Regions from separate parts of the Methylobacterium guangdongense genome, predicted to be linked through region 1. Evidence: predicted binding sites of a transcription regulator. Region 1 holds the regulator's gene; each other region holds the start of a gene.
The links. Region 1 encodes LexA, which represses DNA repair genes until DNA is damaged. Its sites were predicted from a motif close to TGTTCNNNNTGTGTTCNG; they were not measured.

Region 1 (6,786 bases):
GACCGCCCGCACCGACGGCACGAACGGCACCTCGTGCCAGAGCCGGGACAGTTCCCGGTCGAACGGGTAGCGGAACCACGGGGTCTGGCGCAGGAACACGGCGTAGTCGGCGAGCAGCCGCGCGTTGAATCGGTCCTCCTCCGTGGGTTCGGGGCCCCGCCACCACGCGGTCACCGCTCCGATGGTGCGCTCGTAGGCGCCTCGGATCAGCATCTCGGCGGTGAAGCTGAGGCCGATGATGTAATCGGTGACCGTCTGGCCCGCCGTGACGTCGCCGGTGCGGGAGGCCGCCCGGGTCGCCCCGCACAGGCTGGTCCAGAAGCCCGCGGTGGCCGCCCAATAGTCGAAGGCCGATTCCGATGAGGCCTGCGTCACCCCGGCGAGATCCGCGTAGGCGTAGACGATGTGCCATTCGGGGAAGGTCAGGTAGCTGTCGCCGGCCGCACGCTTGTAGCCCGCGGCGGCGATCCCGAACCGCGAGCCGCCCTGCAGCGCAGGATCGGGCTGGACCGTGCAGCCCCCCTCGATCGCCGCGACCGGCAGGAGGCAGGCGAGCGCGAGGAGGGCCAGCCCGGCACCCGCCCGGCGGATCGCCATGCGCCAGCGGCGGGCGCTCATGCGGCGACCCGCGCGGCGCCGCGCCACGGCCACCAGCCGAGCACCACGCCGGCGAGGCCGAGGCTCAGATGCGGGCCGTTCGAGAGCAGCGGGCTGTCCTGAAAACCCTTCAGGACCAGCGACAGGTCGAGGACACTCGACCCGGTGAACACCCCGACCACGCCGTCGAGGAGGTAGATCGCCCCGAAGGCGCGCAGGAAGGTCACGGCGGCGTCCCGCGACCACAGGGCGGCGGCGAGCGCCCACAGGCCGGAGGCGAGGTGGAGGGCGTCCTTGTAGACGTCGAGCCGGAACAGGCCGAACACGCGGCCCTCCGCGTCCCGGAAGGCCGGGATGAAGTCGGTGGCGGCGGCGAACAGCAGGATGGCCGCGAAGGCGAGGGCTGCCGCCTGGGGAGGCGTGAGTCTCACGGGCGGATCCTTGCTCAGTCGAGGTAGGTCGACCACAGGGCGTTCCGGAACAGCAGCCCCGGATCGTACCGGCGCTTGGCCGCCACGAAGGCGTCGAGCCGCGGATAGGCCCGGGCCATCTGGTCGCGCCGGGCATGCAGGCGGTAGGGCAGGTAATGGGCCCCACCGAGCGCCACGACGCGCTCGATCAGCGCCTCGGTCATGCGCATCATCGCGGCCTCGTCCTGCGGGGTGAGCCCCTGCGAGAACGACATCACCGCGCCGATGCGCGGGGTCGGCGCGTAGGCGAGCGTCGAGTCGGGGTCCGCCGCCACGTAGCGCAGGGTGACGTTCAGGCAGTCGCAGCCCGAGCCCGGGATGATCTGCCGGCAGGCGGCAAGGAACCCCGCGAACCGGTCGGGCGGCACGAAATACTCGTGCAGGATGTCGGTGCGGCTGCGGTCGCGCGCCGCGAGGTTGGCGACCGGCTCGTTCATCAGGCTGTTGCGGGTGGCGAGGCCCGGATCCAGCGTCGGGTTGAGCCGGGTCTCGGCGATCCAGCGGGCGCGCTTGCCGAATTCGCTGCCGACCTGGGCGCGGTAGATCTCGCGCGAGACCGCCGTGAATGCGCCCTGGCTGGCCGCCGCGGGCAGGACCTTTGGCGGGTGCTCCGCCTCCGCGTAGGTGACCAGGATCGCCTCGTCGAAGAACCCGGCCCGCGCCACCGAGAGCCGGCCATAGGCCATGCGCAGCCGCGGGTCGTGCGCCAGAGCGGCCACGAAGGCGGGGGCGAAGTCGGCCGACGGCATCACCGCGTAGGTCGGCGTCAGGAGGGCATTCGGCACCATCTCGACCACGAGGTCGACCACGATCCCGAACAGGCCGTAGCCGCCCATCGCCAGCCCGAACAGCTCGGCGTTCTCGGTGCGGGAGCAGGTCACGAGGCTGCCATCCGCCAGGACGAGGCGGAGGCTGCGGACCGTGGAGCCGAACGGCCCGCGCGGCGCCGGCCAGCCATGGGCGTTCACGCTGAAGGTCGAGCCGATTCCGAAATCGCTGTTCGACTGCATCACCGCCGGCGAGAAGCCGATCCGGTCGAGTTCCCGGATGACCTGCGACCAGCGCGCCCCGGCCCCGACCCGATAGAGGCCGGCGGCCGTATCGGGCTCGATCGGGCCACCCTCCAGGGTCAGTGCCGTCCCGTCGCGGGCGAGGCTCTGGCGGCCCATCGAGTGGCGCGCGACGCCGACCGCGACCGGGCGGCCCGCCGTGGCGGCGTCCCGGATCTCGGCGCGCACGGCTTCGATCAGGGCTTCGGTCGATCCCGTCGGGAGCTTGGCGTGACGCACCACCGGAGTCGGGTTGAGGCCGCTCGCATCGTTCAGGATGGTCCGCGGCGCGGCCTGGGCGGCCCGCGGCAGCAGTGCGGCGGCCGCCAGGACGCCGCCACCCGCGAGGAGTCCACGTCTGCTCGGTCGAACTCCGCCCATGCCGCGCCCCGTCCCGATTCGCTCACGGGGTGATCGAATCGCCCCGCCACGTATCCTGCGCCGGGGGCCTGTCCGGCGGCGTGAGCTTGCGCACCGGCCCGCAAGACCGATACGACGGGCGCATCCCGATCGCGGCTGACGGGCCTCGACAACCATCCCGCCGGACGGCACAGAGCGTAGCCATAACGCTCTTGCAGAACACTTGCGGAACGTTTAACCTGTTCGCGATTTGTTTCAGCGGCCGTCCCCGGGGCGGTCCCAAAGCCGCGAGGCCCCCGTCGATGCTCACGCGCAAGCAGCTGGACCTCCTGCGGTTCATCCAGAGCCGCATGCAGGAATGCGGCGTTCCCCCCTCCTTCGACGAGATGAAGGATGCGCTCGACCTCAAGTCGAAATCGGGTATCCACCGGCTGATCACGGCCCTGGAGGAGCGCGGCTTCCTGCGCCGCCTGCCGAATCGGGCGCGCGCCATCGAGGTGATCCGTATTCCGGAAAGCCTCTCGCAGGCGGCTTCGCCGGCCCCCGAGCCGCGCCGCTTCACCCCGAGCGTGGTGGAGGGCGGCAAGTCCCGGCAGCCGGCGGCCTCGCCGATGCCGGCGAGCGCGCGGATGATCGACGAATCCGGCCGGGCGGTCTCGATCCCGGTCATGGGCCGGATCGCGGCCGGCACGCCGGTCTCGGCGATCCAGAACCAGAGCCACGCCATCACGCTCTCGCCGGACTTCCTCGCGGGCGGCGAGCATTATGCTCTCGAGGTGCGGGGCGATTCGATGGTCGAGGCCGGGATCCTCGACGGCGACCTCGTGGTGATCCGCAAGCAGGACACCGCCAATACCGGCGACATCATCGTGGCGCTGATCGACGACGAGGAGGCGACGCTCAAGCGCCTGCGCCGCCGTGGCTCCTCGATCGCCCTGGAAGCCGCCAACCCGGCTTACGAGACCCGCGTTCTGGGTCCCGACAGGGTCCAGATCCAGGGCCGGCTCGTCAGCCTCGTGCGCCGCTACTGAAGCGGCTCGGCCGGGGCTTCGGCGCCGGCCTCCACCGGGGCCTGAGGCGCCTCGGTCGCGGCCATGCCGCCGGCCGTTTCGGCGGGGGGATCGGCTTTGGGTGCGGGCCGGGGGCGCCAGGGGACGGACCGGCCGTCGCCATGGGCGGTCTGCATCGTGAATCCGGCCCCGTCGGCCCGAAGGGCCACGGCCCCGTGTGCGGCCAGGACCCGGCGGTCGATCACCAGCGGCCCCATACAGGTCGGCGGTGCCGTGAGGCTCGTGATCAGCACGGCCGCCCGGGCGCAATCCTCCGGGAAGGCCCGGCGGTCGCGGACCAGGGTGACCGGCCTCCCGTCCCGCAGGAGGGCGGTGCAGCCGAGCCGGTCGCAGCGCCCCCCGGCGCGCGCGCCGGACCCGCGATCGAGCCGCCGCCCGTCGCCATCCGCCTTCAGCCATTGCTCCAGCACGAAATTTGAGGGGCTGCCGAGGACCGAGAGGCTTCCGTCAGGGCCGCGCACGGCGGCGCCCCAGCCCTGGCGGTCGACGTAGAGGTCGTGGCGCTCCGGCCGGGCCAGCAGGCCGAGGCCCAGCAGGATGGGTGGCAGGGCGAGCCAGCGCAGCCGCGAGGCCGGCAGCGTCGCCAGCAGCAGGGCCGCCGTCAGGGCGGCGAGCGCGCCTGTGCCGAAGGCCGGTACCACGAGGCTCGCCCGCTCGAACCCGGCGATCCAGTTCGAGATCGCCAGCATGCCGCCCACCGCCTGCCCCATCAGCCACCAGACCGGCCGGTCGAGGGCGAAGGGATAGGCGAGGCACCCGATCACGGCCGCGGGCATCACCACCAGCGACACCAGGGGCAGGGTCAGCGCGTTGCCGATGAGGCCGAAGGGCTGGATCGTCTGGAAGTGGTAGGTGGCGAAGGGCGCGGTCGCGATCTGCGCCACCAGCGTCGTCGCCAGCGTCCCGGTGACCGCCGACAGGCCGGTCCCGACGAGGCGGCCGATCCGCCCCGCCCCGGGCCGCACGAACAGGCGCCCGTCGATCAGCCGGGCGCAGGCGATTAGCCCGGCGACCGCGCCGAACGACATCTGGAAGCTCGGGCCGAGCAGCCCCTCCGGCTCGCGGGCGAGCGCGATCAGGGCGGCGAGCGCGAGGTTGCGCATCGACAGGGCCGGCCGGTCGGCCAGGATCGCCCCCAGCATGATCAGCGTCATGATCAGCGAGCGCTCGGCGGCGATGTCCCAGCCCGAGAAGGCGCAGTAGGCGCTCACCCCCACCATGGCGAAGCTGGCCGCGATCTTCTTGATCGGCCAGAACAGGGCGCAAAACGGCACGAGGGCGAGGGCGGCCCGCACCAGCCAGAACACGACGCCGGCGGCCAGCACCATGTGAAGGCCCGAGATCGAGACCACGTGGTAGATGCCGGCGGCGCGCAGGGCGTCGTTGGTGGCCGGGCCGATCAGCCCCCGCTTGCCGGTCACCAGGGCGGCCGCCACCGCCCCCGCCTGCCCGCCCTCGGACTCCGCGATCCGGCGGGTCAGGGCGTTGCGGGCCTCGTCCAGCAACGCGGCGAGGCGTAGGCCCAGGGGCGGCGGTTCCGTGGGTGCCCGCACCGTCACTGCCCCGAGGAGCGAGCCGACCGCGCCGATCCCCTGGAAATACGCGTCCCGGGCGAAGTCGTAGCCGCCGGGCCGGGCCGCCTCCGGGGGCGGCAGCAGGCGGGCGGTCGCCGCGATGGTCTCGCCGGGCCGCGGGATCGGCGTCTTGCGGAACGAGACCCGCACCCGCACCGGCCGCGCTTCGGGTCCGAGCCCGGCAAAGCTCTCCACCCGGATCACCAGCCGCGCGCCGACCTCGCGCTCGTCGAGGGCCTCGACCGTCCCGGTGAGCGGTCCGATCGTGGTCCGGGCCAGGATCGGCGCGGCCACCTGCGCGACCCGCCAGGTCGCCGCCGCGAAGCCGAGGAAGGCGAAGCCCGCTGCCAGCGCCAGCGCCATCGCCACCGGCCGCGCCCCCAGGAACGGCACCGGCGCCAGCGCCAGGGCGGCCCCGATGAGCGGCGCGGCCAGGATCGGCGTTCCGTCAGCGGCGCCGAAGTAAACGAGAATCCCGGCCCCGAACGCCACCGCCAGCCAGGGGAACAGGCGGCGCTGCTCCGCCTCCCGGGTGAGGCCATCGGCCACCCAGTGGCGGAACGCCGGGAGCGCAGGCACGCGCGGGCCGGTGAGCGCCAGGGCGCCCCCCGTCAGCCTCGCGCCGATCCGCCGCATTGCCCCTGCCCCGATCCGCGCGACCTGTCGTCGGCGGCCGGGCGATTCCCCGGCTGATTCTTAACGCATCCGCGGCCCCGTGCTACAGGCGGCGCTTCGTGCTACGTGCGCCCTGTCGAGCCCGCTCCAGTCGCGCTCACCCTTTCGCGCTCCCCGCCCCGCCCCGAACATACCGGACCGATGTCCTCAGCCGTCGTCACGCGCTTCGCCCCCTCGCCCACCGGCTACCTGCATATCGGCGGGGCCCGGACGGCCCTGTTCAACTGGCTCTACGCCCGCCACACGGGCGGCAAGATGCTGCTGCGCATCGAGGATACCGACCGGGAGCGCTCCACCAAGGGCGCGATCGACGCGATCCTCGACGGACTCACCTGGCTCGGCCTCGACTGGGACGGCGACGTGGTGTTCCAGTTCGCCCGGGCCGAGCGCCACCGGGCCGTGGCCGAGGAACTGCTGGCCGCAGGCCGCGCCTATCATTGCTACGCCACCGCCGAGGAACTCACGCAGATGCGTGAGACCGCCCGCGCCGAGGGCCGGGCTCCGCGCTACGACGGCCGCTGGCGCGACCGTGACCCCTCCGAGGCGCCGGCCGGCGTCAAGCCGGTCATCCGCCTGCGGGCGCCCACCGAGGGCGAGACCGTGGTGGAGGACGCCGTCCAGGGTCGCGTGACCTGGGCCAACAAGGATCTCGACGACCTCGTCCTGCTGCGCTCGGACGGGACGCCGACCTACATGCTCGCCGTCGTCGTCGACGACCACGACATGGGCGTCACGCAGGTGATCCGCGGCGACGACCACCTGACCAACGCGGCGCGCCAGACCCAGATCTTCTCCGCGCTGGGCTGGGACGTGCCGAAGATGGCCCACATCCCGCTGATCCACGGGGCCGACGGGGCCAAGCTTTCGAAGCGCCATGGGGCCCTCGGCGTCGAGGCCTATCGCGATCTCGGCTACCTGCCGGCCGCGCTCCGCAACTACCTCGTGCGGCTGGGCTGGAGCCATGGCGACCAGGAGGTGTTCTCCACCGAGG
Region 2 (6,786 bases), on a different contig from region 1:
TGGTTCGATCCGGCGGCGATCCGGCCCGACCTGCTCGCGGCCCTCGACGACAGCAAGCGGCTCCTCGAGCCCGAGCGGGACCGGCTCGCCCCTCTGATCCGCGCCGAGGCCCGCGTGGCGGTTTCCGCCGGTTCCCGGGCGCTGATCGACCGGATCAACATCCGCGCCGCCACCCTCGACGCGATGGCGCGCGCGGTCGCCCGGCTGGGGATCGCGGCGCCCGTCCTCGTCGACGGGCGCGATGCGCTGCCCGGCCTGCCCGGCCGCGCGGTGGTCGGCGGCGACCGTCTGGTTCCGCAGATCGCCGCGGCCTCGATCGTCGCCAAGGTGTTCCGCGATACGCTGATGCGGCGCCTCGCCCTGCGCCACCCCGGCTACGGCTGGGAGCGCAACGTCGGCTACGGCACCGCCCTCCACCGGGCCGGCCTGATCAGCCTCGGCCGCAGCCCGCACCATCGGCTGAGCTTCACCCGCGGGTTCGATGGGGTTCCCCAAGGGCGAGCCCTTGGGCGGGTTCTCAGGGCGGAGCCCTGAGATCTTGATCAGGGCGCTCCCTCAGAATAGCGCCAGCTGCGCACCCGGCTTCCGGAACGCCTCGCGGTTCAGCGCCATCCGGCCGAAGCCGTAGCCGAGCCGAGTCCCGGCGATCCGGACGCGCTGGCCGATCATCGCCGCGTAGGCGCCCTCGCCGCGGAAGCGGTGGCCGAACCGGGGATCGTTCTCGCGTCCGCCCCGGGCCTGCCGCAGCAGCGCGAAGGCACGGTCCTTCCGCTCCGGATAGTGCTCGGCGAACCAGTCGGCCATCAGGTCGGCGACCTCTCCGGGCAACCGCAGCAGGGCGTGACCGATGCGGCTCGCGCCATGCTCCCGGGCGCAAGCGAGGATCGCCTCGATCTCGTGATCGGTCAGCCCCGGGATGATCGGCGAGACGTTGACCATCACGGGCACCCCCGCCGCGCTCAGGCGCGTCATCGCGGCGAGGCGCTTCTCCGGCCGGGGCGCGCGGGGATCGAGCCGCCGGGCGAGGGCCGCATCCAGGGTCGGCAGCGAGATCGCCACGAGGACGAGGTCATCGGCGGCCATGTCGGCCAGGATATCGAGGTCTCGCAGCACGAGGTCGGACTTCGTGGTGATGCCGACGGGGTGTCGCGCGTCGCGCAGCACCTCCAGCACCGCCCGGGTGAGGCGATGCGTGCGCTCGGCCGGCTGATAGGGATCGGTCGCCGTGCCCAGCGCGATCGTGTCCGGGCTGTAGCCCGGCGCCGCGAGTTCCCGCACGAGGAGCCGGGCCGCGTCCGGCTTGGCGAAGATCCGGGACTCGAAGTCGAGCCCCGGCGACAGGCCAAGCCAGGCATGGGTCGGCCGCGCGTAGCAGTAGATGCAACCGTGCTCGCAGCCGCGATAGGGGTTGATCGAGCGGTCGAACGGAATGTCGGGCGACGTGTTGCGGGCGATGATCCGCGACGACCGCTCCGCCGTCACCTGCGTGCGCAGAGGCGCCGGATCGTCGGCGACCCAGTCGGGATCGTGGAACGCCTCGCGCCGGGCCGCCTCGAAACGGCCGGTCGGGTTGGAGATCGCCCCACGCCCCCGGCGGCCGGCCTCGTGCGGCGCGCTGGCTTCGAGCCGCCGCGCGGTCCCCGGTCGCGATCCGTCGCGCGAACCCGTCTGGTCGCCCGCCATGATGTGTCCCCTGTTTAACGTGAAACATATAGAGAACATCGCGCTGGAAGGCGCCTGTTTTTCAGGCAAACCCCGCGTGTCAGCGTCTCACGGACGCGTCCTCATGTTGCGGAGACGCCGGAATGGTTTACGGCGGCGCAAAATCGTCTATGCGCGCGCTGATGCTTTCTGCGGTGACCTATCTGGCCGATCCGGCCCATCCGGACGCGATTGATCGCCTCGCCGATACCCTCGGCGTGCTCGTCTCCGGCGTCGCCGGGGGGCTGATCGGCGACGCCGTGATCGTGTCGGGCCGCGCGAGCGAGGCGGTGGCGGCCGTCGCCGAGGCGACCGGGGCGGCCCTCGTCGTCCACGGGGGCGCCGGCCCCTACGCGGCGGGCGCCGCCCTGGCACGCCGCGACTGGATCCTCTGCCTGGAGGCCGGGGACGTCCCGGCCGAAGGCTGGATCCGCACCCTCGACCGCTTCGTCGGCACCGCCCGGCCGGAGACCGGCCTCGGCCGCCTGCGCCGCCCGGCGGCCGGCTGGCGGGCCCGGCTGATCGGACGGATCGAGATCCTGACCGGCGCCCCTCGGGCCAGGGCGGGCGACGTGGTCCGCCGCGAGGCGCTGCGATGCGGGCCGGCCTTCGCGGCGCGCCTCAAGGTTCGCCCCTTGATCGCCCGTATCGACCGGGCCTGATCCAAAGATTATTGCGATACGGCTCGTTGTTGTCGCTCAATTCGCCTCTACAACACCCTTAGCGTGGCAAAGGATTTGCGGCCGTTCCATCCGCGGGGGGACGCGTACGCCCGCTCCACCCTGGAAAGGATGTTGCGATGGATGCGTCAGGCCTGATGGGGCGGAAATCGGTCGACGACATCATCAGGAGCGGCGAAGGCGAGCAGCAGCTCTCGAAAACGCTCGGCGCCCTGTCGATCACCGCGATGGGCATCGGCGCGATCATCGGGGCCGGGATCTTCGTCCTGACCGGTACGGCCGCGGCCCAGTATGCCGGGCCGGGGATCATGCTGTCCTTCGTGCTCGGCGGCATCGCCTGCGCGTTCGTCGGCCTGTGCTACTCCGAAATGGCGGCGCTGATCCCGGTGGCGGGGTCGAGCTATACCTACACCTACGCGACGCTGGGCGAGTTCTTCGCGTGGCTGATCGGCTGGGACCTGATCCTCGAATACGCCATGGGGGCCGCCACCGTGGCGGTGGGCTGGTCGGGCTACGTCACCAGCATCCTGAAGGATGTGGGGATCGTGATCCCGGCCCAGTTCGCGCACGCACCCGGCACGCCGATCGACGGCGGCGGCACCGCCCTGCTCAACCTCCCCGCCGTGCTGATCGTGGCGCTGATCACGCTCCTGCTGATGCGCGGCACGCAGGAATCGGCGCGCTTCAACAACATCATGGTGGCGGTGAAGCTCACCGTGGTGGTGGCCTTCATCGCGCTGGGCTGGGGCCATGTCGATTCGGCGAACTGGCACCCGCTGATCCCCGAGAATGACGGCACGTTCGGGCATTTCGGCTACAGCGGCATCCTGCGCGGCGCCGGCGTCGTGTTCTTCGCCTTCATCGGCTTCGATGCCGTCTCGACCGCCGCCCAGGAGGCGCGCAAGCCCCAGAAGGACATGCCGATCGGCATCCTGGGATCGCTGGCGGTCTGCACGATCCTGTACGTGCTGGTGGCCGCGGTGCTCACCGGGCTCGTCCCCTACAAGGAGCTCAACGTACCCGATCCGATCGCCAAGGGCGTCGACGTGATCGGCATTGGCTGGTTCGCCCTGCTGATCAAGCTCGGCGCGCTGACCGGGCTGACCACCGTGATCCTCGTGCTGCTCTACGGCCAGAGCCGGATCTTCTTCACCATGGCGCAGGACGGCCTGCTGCCGAAGATGTTCTCCCACGTGCATCCGACCTACCAGACGCCCTACCGCAGCCAGGCGCTGATCGGGGCCGCGGTGGCGCTGGTGGCGGCCCTGGTGCCGATCAACATCCTGGGCGAGATGGTGAGCATCGGGACGCTCGCGGCCTTCATCCTGGTCTGCGGCGCGGTGATCTACCTGCGCCGGACGAACCGGACCATGAAGCGCCCGTTCCGGGCCCCCGCCGTGCCGATGGTGCCGATCCTCGGCATCCTGTTCTGCCTGCTCCTGATGGCCGGCCTGCCGCTCGACACGTGGCTGCGGCTGGTGATCTGGATGGCGATCGGGCTGGTCGTGTACTTTTTCTACGGACGGAAGCACTCGGTCCTGCGCCGCAAGGAGGGGACCACGGCGTAGCGCCGTTCGGGATGGGATCCAGGTCGGCTGGCGCGGCGGATCCACCTCCCCTCTACGGGCTACCGGCGACACCGATTTGACGCAGGCGGCTTATGCCAGAGCGCTACGAGCCCCCTCTCCCGGGCGGGAGAGGGGGCCCGCGCTCTTCCAGGCTGGCGGGCGAGCCCGCAAACCTGTGGAGCCCGTAGCTCTGCGGGTAAGGGAACGCCTCGCGCCTCACACGGATATGCTCGCCCCCCGCCGCAGATGCTCGTCGAGACGCGGCATGATCTCCACGAAGTTGCAGGGCCGGTGCCGGTAGTCGAGCTGCTGCGCCAGGATCCCGTCCCAGGCGTCCCGGCAGGCGCCGGGGGAGCCCGGCAGCACGAACACGTAGGTTGCCCGCGCGACCCCCGCGGTGGCGCGCGACTGCAGGGTCGAGGTCCCGATCTTGTCGTAGGAGATGCGGTGGAACACGGCGGAAAAGCCGTCCATCCGCTTCTCGAACAGGGGCTCCAGCGCCTCCGGGGTCACGTCGCGCCCGGTGAAGCCCGTGCCGCCCGTGGTCAGCACCACGTCGACGCCCGGATCGCGCAGCCACGCCTCGACCTGACCGCGGATCGCCGGGACCTCGTCGGGCACGATGGCCCGCGCCGCGAGCCGGTGGCCCGCCTCCGTGAGACGCTGGACCAGCGTGTCGCCGGAGCGGTCGTCCTCCGGGCGGCGGGTGTCCGACACGGTCAGCACCGCGATCGACAGGGGGATGAAGGCGCGGGGGGCGGGCTGGTCGGCCATGGATCGGGTCTCCGGGACAGGCGCCCGATATGGGCCCGCCGCTTCGGGTTGTCGCCCCCAGGCAGCCGCAGCGCCCCCCTTGCGGCGCGCCGCAAACTCGGCTGTGCTCACCGGAGCCTCGGGAGATCTCCACATGCACATGTACGGCAACTGGCGCTCGGCCGCCGCCTTCCGGGTGCGAATCGCCCTGAAGCTGAAGGGCATCGCCTACGAGGAGACGTTCATCGACCTCGACGCGGGCGATCAGCACAAGCCGGACTTCCGGGCGATCAACCCGCAGGGCGCGGTGCCGGCCCTGTTCGACGGCGACGGGCCGCCGCTCACCCAGTCGCTCGCGATCCTCGACTACCTGGAGGAGACGAAGGGCGGCGTGCGCCTCCTGCCGGAGGAGCCCCGGGCGCGGGCCCGGGCGCGCTCCCTGGCGCAGGTGGTGGCCTGCGACACGCACCCCCTCTACGTGCCGCGGGTGCGCAATTTCCTGATGGAGCACTACGACCTGCCCCGGGAGCGGATGCTCGACTTCCTGCGCAACGCCTTCGAGTCCGGCCTGCGGACGCTGGAAACGCGGCTCGCCAACGAGCCCGGGACCGGCCGATTCTGCCAGGGCGACGCGGTGAGCCACGCCGATCTCTGCCTCGTCAGCCTCTGGGTCGGCACCGGCATCTTCGGCGTGGACACGGCGGCCTATCCGACGGTCGGGCGGATCGCCGCGGAGTGCCTCGCCCTGCCGGCGGTGGCCGAGGCGCATCCCCTGCGGCAACCCGGCGCCCCGAAGGCGTGACCCGGAACGCACGCTCCGGCTGCGCGTGGCTTCGTCACGCGTGCTCACGATCGGCGGATGTGGCAATCGGACACCCGGTCCGTGTAAGCAGGCCGGCGGTTTAATCCCGGTGCGGGAGCGGAAAGAGTGTCGATGGCATCCGTCGAGAACGAGTCAGGTCTGCATCGGGTCGTCGTGGTGGGCGGCGGGGCCGCCGGGCTTCAGCTGGTGACGAAGCTCGGCGAAAAGCTGGGCCGCGGCAAGCGCGCCCATATCACGCTGGTGGACCGCGCCCGCACGCATATCTGGAAGCCGCTGCTGCACGAGGTGGCGGCCGGCAGCCTCGATGTCGGCCACCACGCGGTCGATTACCTGCACCACGCCCACATCCACGGCTTCCGCTACCGAATCGGGCGGATGACCGGCCTGGACCGGGAGGCGCGCACGATCCAGCTCGCGGCGAGCCACGACGCCGAAGGCCGCGAGATCACGCCGGAGCGCGCGGTCCCCTACGACACGTTGGTGATGGCCGTGGGCTCCACCACCAACGATTTCGGCACGCCGGGAGTCGCCGAGCACGCCATCGCGCTGGACACCCAGGATCAGGCGGTGCGCTTCCACCAGCGCCTCGTGAACGCCTCCCTGCGGGCCCACACCCAGGCCGGCCCGGTCCGCCCCGGGCAGCTCCACGTGACGGTGATCGGCGCGGGCGCCACCGGCACCGAGCTCGCCGCCGAGTTGCATCGGACCCTGCGCCACGTGGTCTCCACCGGTCTTGACAAGATCGATCCCGGCAAGGACATCCGCATCACCCTGGTGGAGGCGGCCGAACGGATCCTGCCGGCGGTGCCGCAGCGCCTCTCGGTCGAGGTGATGCAGCTCCTCAACAAGATCGGCGTCGATGTCCGCGTGAAGGCGCGGGTGACCGAGGTGCGGGCGGACGGCGTGCAGCTCGCCGACGGCACCTTCATCCCGTCGGAGCTGGTGGTCTGGGCGGCGGGCGTGAAGGCGCCGCCCTTCCTCCAGGGCATCGGCGGGCTGGAGACGACGCGCACCAACCAGCTCGTGGTCACCCCGACCCTGCAGACGACCCGGGACCTCGACATCTTCGCGATCGGCGATTGCGCCTATCTGGTCGAGGCGGGCTCCGACACGCCGGTGCCGCCGCGCGCCCAGGCGGCGCATCAGCAGGCGAGCCACCTGATCGGCCAGATCAAGGCCAGGATTGACGGCAAGCCGCTCAAGCCCTTCAAGTACAAGGATTTCGGCTCGCTGGTCTCGCTCGGCGAGTATTCGACGGTCG
Region 3 (6,786 bases), on a different contig from region 1:
GCGCACCCAGATCACCCGGCACGATTGCGTGGAGGGCTGGAGCTGCATCGGGCAGTGGAGCGGCGTGCCGCTCGCCGAGATCCTGAAGAAGGCCGGGCTGAAGTCGCAGGCGCGCTACGCCGTGTTCCACTGCGCCGACACGCTGGAGGTCGAGGCCGGACCCAAGGGCGGCGGCAAGGCGCGCAACCAGGGCGCGTCCCTCTGGCGCCCGACTCATCCGGGGGCGGTCCGGGAGGCCTATGTCCAGCTCGCCGCGGCCGACGATTGGGGCGGCTCGTCCACCACCACCGACGCGCCCAACGACGATTGGGGCCAGGGTAGCCCCGCCCCGGAGCCCGAGCCGACGGGGATCCCGATCCGCTACTACGAGAGCATCGGCCTCTATGATGTCTTCAACCCGCAGACGATCCTCGCCTACGACCTCAACGGCAAGCCGCTGCCGGTCTCGAACGGCGCCCCCCTGCGCCTGCGGGTCGAGCGCCAGCTCGGCTACAAGCAGGCCAAGTACGTGATGCGGGTCGAGATGGTGGAATCGCTCGACGGGATCGGCCAGGGCAGCGGCGGCTACTGGGAGGATCGCGGCTACGAGTGGTACGCGGGGATCTGAGGCGTCCGCCGTGATTCCGAGCCGCTGACGCGGCACGTCGCGTGCTGGATCCCGGATCGCATTCCGCTTTCGCTGCATGCGTCCGGGAAAGGGTTGCGTGTCATCCTGCATCGCCTCTTTCCCGGACAGGTGAAGCGAAGCCGAAGCCGATCCGGGACCCAGCACGAAAAGCGCCGCGCAGCGGCTCAGCTGGACAACCTCACGATTTGACATCCCGCCGCCCGTGACCCACTTGTCCCCGGCGCGCGGCCCCGGCCCGACGGCGGGCATACGTCCCACGCGAATTACGAACAGAATTCGTCCGTCGCGCCCAGGCTCCGTTAGGGGCAGAGGTCTGAATGAAAGTCGTCGTCGTCGAGTCGCCGGCCAAAGCCAAGACGATCAATAAGTATCTCGGCCGCGACTATGAAGTGATCGCCTCCTTCGGGCATATCCGCGACCTGCCGGCCAAGGACGGCTCGGTGGATCCCGAGCAGGACTTCCACATGGTCTGGGAGTTGGCCGACCGTGGGGCGAGCCGGGTCGCGGAGATCGCCAAGGCGGTCAAGGGGGCCGACAAGCTGATCCTCGCCACCGACCCGGATCGCGAGGGCGAGGCGATCTCCTGGCACGTGCTGGAGGCGCTCACCGCCCGCAAGGCGCTCAAGGGCATCCCGGTCGAGCGCGTGACCTTCAACGCCATCACCAAGGCGTCGGTCGAGCAGGCGATGCGCAAGCCGCGGGAGATCGACCAGGCGCTGGTCGATGCCTATCTGGCGCGCCGGGCCCTCGACTACCTCGTGGGCTTCAACCTCTCGCCGGTCCTCTGGCGCAAGCTCCCGGGTGCCCGCTCGGCGGGGCGCGTGCAGTCCGTGGCGCTCCGCCTCGTGGTCGAGCGCGAGATGGAGATCGAGCGGTTCAAGCCGCGCGAGTACTGGACGCTCATCGCGACCCTGACGACCGCGGACGGCGCCACCTTCGAGGCCCGCCTCGTGGGCGCCGACGGCAAGCGCATCCAGCGCCTCGATGTCGGCACCGGCGAGGAAGCGGCCGCCTTCAAACGCGACCTCGAACTCGCGACCTTCCAGGTGGCGAGCGTCGAGGCCAAGCCCGCCAAGCGCCACCCGCAGCCGCCCTTCACCACCTCGACCCTCCAGCAGGAAGCATCGCGCAAGCTCGGGATGGCGCCGGCCCAGACCATGCGGGTCGCCCAGCGCCTCTACGAGGGCGTCGACATCGGCGGCGAGACCGTCGGCATCATCACCTACATGCGGACCGACGGCGTCGACATGGCGCCGGAGGCGATCCAGGACGCCCGCCGGGTGATCGGCAAGGAGTTCGGCGACCGCTACGTGCCGGACGTGCCGCGCAAGTACAGCGTCAAGGCCAAGAACGCCCAGGAGGCCCACGAGGCGGTGCGGCCGACCGATATGGGCCGCCTGCCCAAGATGGTCGCCCGCCACCTCGAGCCCGAGCAGGCCAAGCTCTACGACCTGATCTGGACCCGCACCATGGCGAGCCAGATGGAATCGGCCGAGCTGGAACGGACCACCGTGGACGTCGCCGCGAAGGTCGGGCCCCGCACGATCGATCTGCGCGCCACCGGCCAGGTGGTGAAGTTCGACGGCTTCCTCGCCCTCTATCAGGAGGGCAAGGACGACGAGGAGGACGAGGAGAGCCGCCGCCTGCCGCCCATGAAGGCCGGCGACCCGCTCAAGCGCGAGCGGATCAGCTCGACCCAGCACTTCACCGAGCCGCCGCCGCGCTATTCCGAGGCAAGCCTCGTGAAGCGCATGGAGGAACTCGGCATCGGCCGGCCCTCGACCTACGCCGCGGTCCTCCAGACGCTGCGCGACCGCGAATACGTCAAGATCGAGAAGAAGCGGCTGCAGCCGGAGGATAAGGGGCGGCTCGTCACGGGCTTCCTCGAGAGCTTCTTCCGGCGCTACGTCGAGTACGATTTCACCGCCGACCTGGAGGAGCAGCTCGATCGCGTCTCCAACGCCGAGATCGACTGGCGGGCGGTTCTGCGCGACTTCTGGCGCGACTTCTCGGCGGCGATCGGCGAGACCAAGGAATTGCGCGTCACCGACGTGCTGGAGGCGCTGAACGGGCTGCTCGGCCCGCACATCTTCCCCGACAAGGGCGACGGCTCGAACCCGCGCACCTGCCCGACCTGCGGCTCCGGCCAGCTCTCCCTGAAGCTCGGCAAGTTCGGCGCCTTCATCGGCTGCTCGAACTATCCGGAGTGCAAGTACACCCGCCAGCTCTCGGCCTCGGGCGTCGAGGGGGACGGCGACGGCTCCTCGGCCGAGGGCGGACAGCCGGGCGTGCGGGTGCTGGGCGACGATCCGGCGACGGGCCTGCCGGTGACGATCCGCGACGGGCGGTTCGGTCCGTTCGTGCAGCTCGGCGAGGCCTCCACCGAGAAGGGGGCGGCCAAGCCCAAGCGCTCGTCGCTACCCAAGGGGCTCAGCCCCTCGTCGGTCGATCTCGACAAGGCTCTGGCGCTGCTGTCGCTGCCCCGCGAGGTGGCGCGCCATCCCGAGACCGGCGAGCCGATCCTGGCCAATCTCGGCCGGTTCGGGCCCTACGTGCAGCACGGGAAGACCTACGCCAATCTCGGCAAGGATGACGACGTGCTGGAGATCGGCGGCAACCGCGCGATCGACCTGATCGTCGCCAAGGAGCAGGGCGGCGGTCGCGGCCGTCCGGCCGCCGATCCGGGCCGGCCGCTCGGCAAGGACGAGGCGAGCGGGCGCGACCTCGTGGTCAAGGCCGGCAAGTACGGGCCCTACGTCACCGATGGCGAGGTGAACGCGACGCTGCCGAAGGCGATGGCCGCCGAGGCGCTGACGCTCGACGAGGCGATCGCCCTGGTGAACGCCAAGCGCGCCGCGGGCGGCGGCAAGCCGGCGAAGCGGGGTGCTGTCCGGAAGAGTTCGGCGCGCGCGACGAGCGGCGACAAGCCGGCGGCCAAGAAGACCGCCGCGAAGAAGCCGGCCGCCAAGAAGGCCCCGGCGAAGAAGTCGAGCGCCGGCTGAGGGATCCGTTGACGGGCGTGTTGAGACGCCGCGACGGGACTCCTGGCCCCTCCCCTCATCCTGAGGTGCCCGCATCAGCGGGCCTCGAAGGAGAACTCCAGGGATCGCACGGCTGGCTGGAGGGCTCCTTCGAGGCCTCCGCTCCGCTGCGGCACCTCAGGATGAGGGCGCGGGTGGGCGCTGGGATGGACCGCCGCAGCAAAAGGCTGCGGACATCCTGTCCGGCTCAGACCAGATAGGTGATCGTCGCCGCCACCGCGGTGGCGAAGGTCGCCAGGGCGATCGTGGTGGCGTTCACCAGGGCCCGCGCCTGCGGCAGGTCGACCGCGTCGTCGTCGCACCCGAAGGCGGCGCCGGCCGCGTGCTCGAAGCGAATCAGCGTCAGGCGGCGAGCCTCGATCGCGGCGTCACTCATCGACTGCGGCTCCCTGACCACGGTCAAGTTTCTTCTCCGCCTTCAACGTCGATCCAGCGGAACCGTTCCGGTGGAGATCTACTGAGACCGGACGGATATGCTACGGGAAGCTTTAACCCCTCGTTGTGCAAAGTCCCGATGACGGTCGTTCGGGCTTCGAGATCCCCGAGGAGCTTCGCCCCTCGCTCGCCGCGGCGCAGCATGCGATGGTACGGCCGCGTCGCCAAAGCGAGCCGCTTCGGGCGAATGGCTTTGATGTTTATGGTTTGTTCCGCTATGATGCGGGGATGAAGGCGCATGCACCACGACCCCAGATTCGTCTGCGCGAAGCCGAGCCGGCCGACACGCCGCGCCCGCGGAGGCCGCGCGTGAGCGATCCGGCGCGCGACCTGTTCGGGCCGGGCGGCAAGGGCCCGGCCGCCCGTCCGCCCGAGCCGCGGCGGCGCCTGGACGCCTCGGCCTCCGTGACGGCGCTCGCCTCGGCCGCGCCGGAGGCCGGCTACACCGCCTCCGACATCGAGGTGCTGGAGGGGCTGGAGCCGGTCCGGCGCCGGCCCGGCATGTATATCGGCGGCACCGACGAGCGGGCGCTGCACCACCTCTTCGCCGAGGTGATCGACAACTCGATGGACGAGGCGGTCGCCGGCCATGCCAGCTTCATCGAGGTGGAGCTTGAGGAGACCGGCGCCCTCGTCGTCACCGACAACGGCCGCGGCATCCCGGTCGACCCGCACCCGAAATTCCCCGGCAAGTCGGCGCTGGAGGTCATCATGACCACGCTGCATGCCGGCGGTAAGTTCGACTCGAAGGTCTACGAGACCTCGGGCGGCCTGCACGGCGTCGGCATCTCGGTGGTGAACGCCCTCTCCGACCTGCTGGAGGTCGAGGTGGCGCGCAACCAGACCCTCTATCGCCAGACGTTCTCGCGCGGCCATGCGCAGGGCGCCTTGGAGCTGGTCGGCCGGGTGCAGAACCGGCGCGGCACGCGGGTGCGCTTCCACCCCGATGCCGAGATCTTCGGCTCGCTGAAGTTCGACCCGCGCCGCCTGTTCAAGATGGCGCGCTCGAAGGCCTACCTGTTCGGCGGCGTCGAGATCCGCTGGCGCTGCGCCCCAGCCCTCCTCGAAGGGCTGGCGGACGTGCCGGCGGAGGCGGTGCACCGCTTCCCCGACGGGTTGCGCGACTATCTCGCCCGGGACATCGAGGGCAAGGACCTCGTCACCGACGCGATGTTCTCCGGCAAGATCACCAAGCCGGGCTCGCACGGCTCGCTCGAATGGGCGGTGGCCTGGATGGTCGCCGAGGACGGGTTCTCGCATTCCTACTGCAACACGATTCCGACCCCCGAGGGCGGCACCCACGAGGCGGGCCTGCGCGTCGCCCTGCTGCGCGGCCTGCGCGAGCATGCCGAGCGGGTGAACCAGGCCAAGCGCATGACCGCGGTGACCACCGACGACGTCATGGCGACCTGCGCGTCGATGCTCTCGGTCTTCATCCGCGAGCCCGAGTTCCAGGGCCAGACCAAGGACAAGCTCGCCACCGTGGAGGCCCAGCGCATCGTCGAGACGGCGGTGCGCGACGCCTTCGACCATTGGCTCGCCGCCTCCCCGGCCCAGGCCAACAAGCTCCTCGACTGGGTGATCGACCGGGCCGAGGAACGCCTGCGCCGCCGCCAGGAGAAGGAGGTCGCCCGCAAGAGCGCAACCCGCAAGCTGCGCCTGCCCGGCAAGCTCGCCGACTGCTCCGCGGCCGGCACCGCAGGCTCGGAGATCTTCATCGTCGAGGGTGATTCGGCCGGCGGCTCAGCCAAGCAGGCCCGGGACCGGGCGACCCAGGCGATCCTGCCACTCCGCGGCAAGATCCTGAACGTCGCCTCGGCCTCGCGCGACAAGCTCGGCGCCAACCAGCTGATCTCGGATCTCACCCTGGCGCTCGGCTGCGGCACCGGCTCGGCCTTCCGCGAGACGGACCTGCGCTACGACAAGGTGATCATCATGACGGACGCCGACGTCGACGGCGCCCATATCGCCTCACTGCTGATCACCTTCTTCTACCGGCAGATGCCCAAGCTGATCGATCGGGGTCACCTCTACCTCGCGATCCCGCCGCTCTACCGGCTGCAGCAGGGCTCGAAGGTGGCCTATGCCCGGGACGACGCGGATCGTGAGCGGATCATCAAGACGGTGTTCAAGGGCGGCAAGGTCGAGATCGGGCGGTTCAAGGGCCTCGGCGAGATGATGCCGGCTCAGCTCAAGGAGACCACCATGGACCCGAAGAAGCGCACGCTCCTGCGCGTCGCGGTCCTGGACGAGGCCCGGGAATCGACCGGCGACACGGTCGAGCGCCTGATGGGCAACAAGCCCGAGGCGCGCTTCGCCTTCATCAGCGAGCGCGCGGCCTTCGCCGAGGGGGCGGATCTCGATATCTGAGGTCGCCTGATCAGCCAGGGCTCCGCCCTGGCGACCCGCCAAAGGGCTTCAGCCCTTTGGAAACCCTCGATCGCCCCTGCCGTACCGGTGTGAGCCTTCAATGGGCGGCGATCGCCTTCGCCGGATCGAAGGGCTGAGCCGCGGAGATCGCGTCCTTGCCCATGTTGAGAATGGCGGAGAATCGGTCTCCGCCGGGCCGCAGCACGACGGCGCCGGGTTCCACCGCGATGCGCTTGCTGCCGAGCCCGAGGAAGCCCCCGACGTCGATCACCACCGCCTTCAGGGTTCCGCCATCGGTGATCAGCAGGTCAT

Region 2: AAHG09_RS09810 (PA0069 family radical SAM protein) is a predicted target of LexA. The motif match lies at 1,704-1,721, and genes of this name have one in related genera.
Region 3: parE (DNA topoisomerase IV subunit B) is a predicted target of LexA. The motif match lies at 4,302-4,319, and genes of this name have one in related genera.

Annotation. Positions count from the first base shown of each region.
Region 1 covers NZ_JBBXMX010000009.1:138,743-145,528, forward strand. Annotated here, with positions in the region: gene AAHG09_RS18280 (hypothetical protein) at 1-618, opposite strand, end outside; gene AAHG09_RS18285 (DUF4383 domain-containing protein) at 615-1,028, opposite strand; gene AAHG09_RS18290 (FAD-binding oxidoreductase) at 1,043-2,497, opposite strand; gene lexA (transcriptional repressor LexA) at 2,779-3,507, shown strand; gene AAHG09_RS18300 (ComEC/Rec2 family competence protein) at 3,501-5,756, opposite strand; gene gltX (glutamate--tRNA ligase) at 5,937-6,786, shown strand, end outside.
Region 2 covers NZ_JBBXMX010000004.1:3,822-10,607, reverse strand. Annotated here, with positions in the region: gene AAHG09_RS09815 (ribonuclease HII) at 1-534, shown strand, start outside; gene AAHG09_RS09810 (PA0069 family radical SAM protein) at 556-1,683, opposite strand; gene AAHG09_RS09805 (hypothetical protein) at 1,833-2,363, shown strand; gene AAHG09_RS09800 (amino acid permease) at 2,501-3,949, shown strand; gene moaB (molybdenum cofactor biosynthesis protein B) at 4,166-4,723, opposite strand; gene maiA (maleylacetoacetate isomerase) at 4,857-5,504, shown strand; gene AAHG09_RS09785 (NAD(P)/FAD-dependent oxidoreductase) at 5,637-6,786, shown strand, end outside.
Region 3 covers NZ_JBBXMX010000019.1:16,562-23,347, forward strand. Annotated here, with positions in the region: gene AAHG09_RS25530 (molybdopterin-dependent oxidoreductase) at 1-607, shown strand, start outside; gene topA (type I DNA topoisomerase) at 946-3,630, shown strand; gene AAHG09_RS25540 (hypothetical protein) at 3,857-4,045, opposite strand; gene parE (DNA topoisomerase IV subunit B) at 4,414-6,474, shown strand; gene AAHG09_RS25550 (PRC-barrel domain-containing protein) at 6,572-6,786, opposite strand, start outside.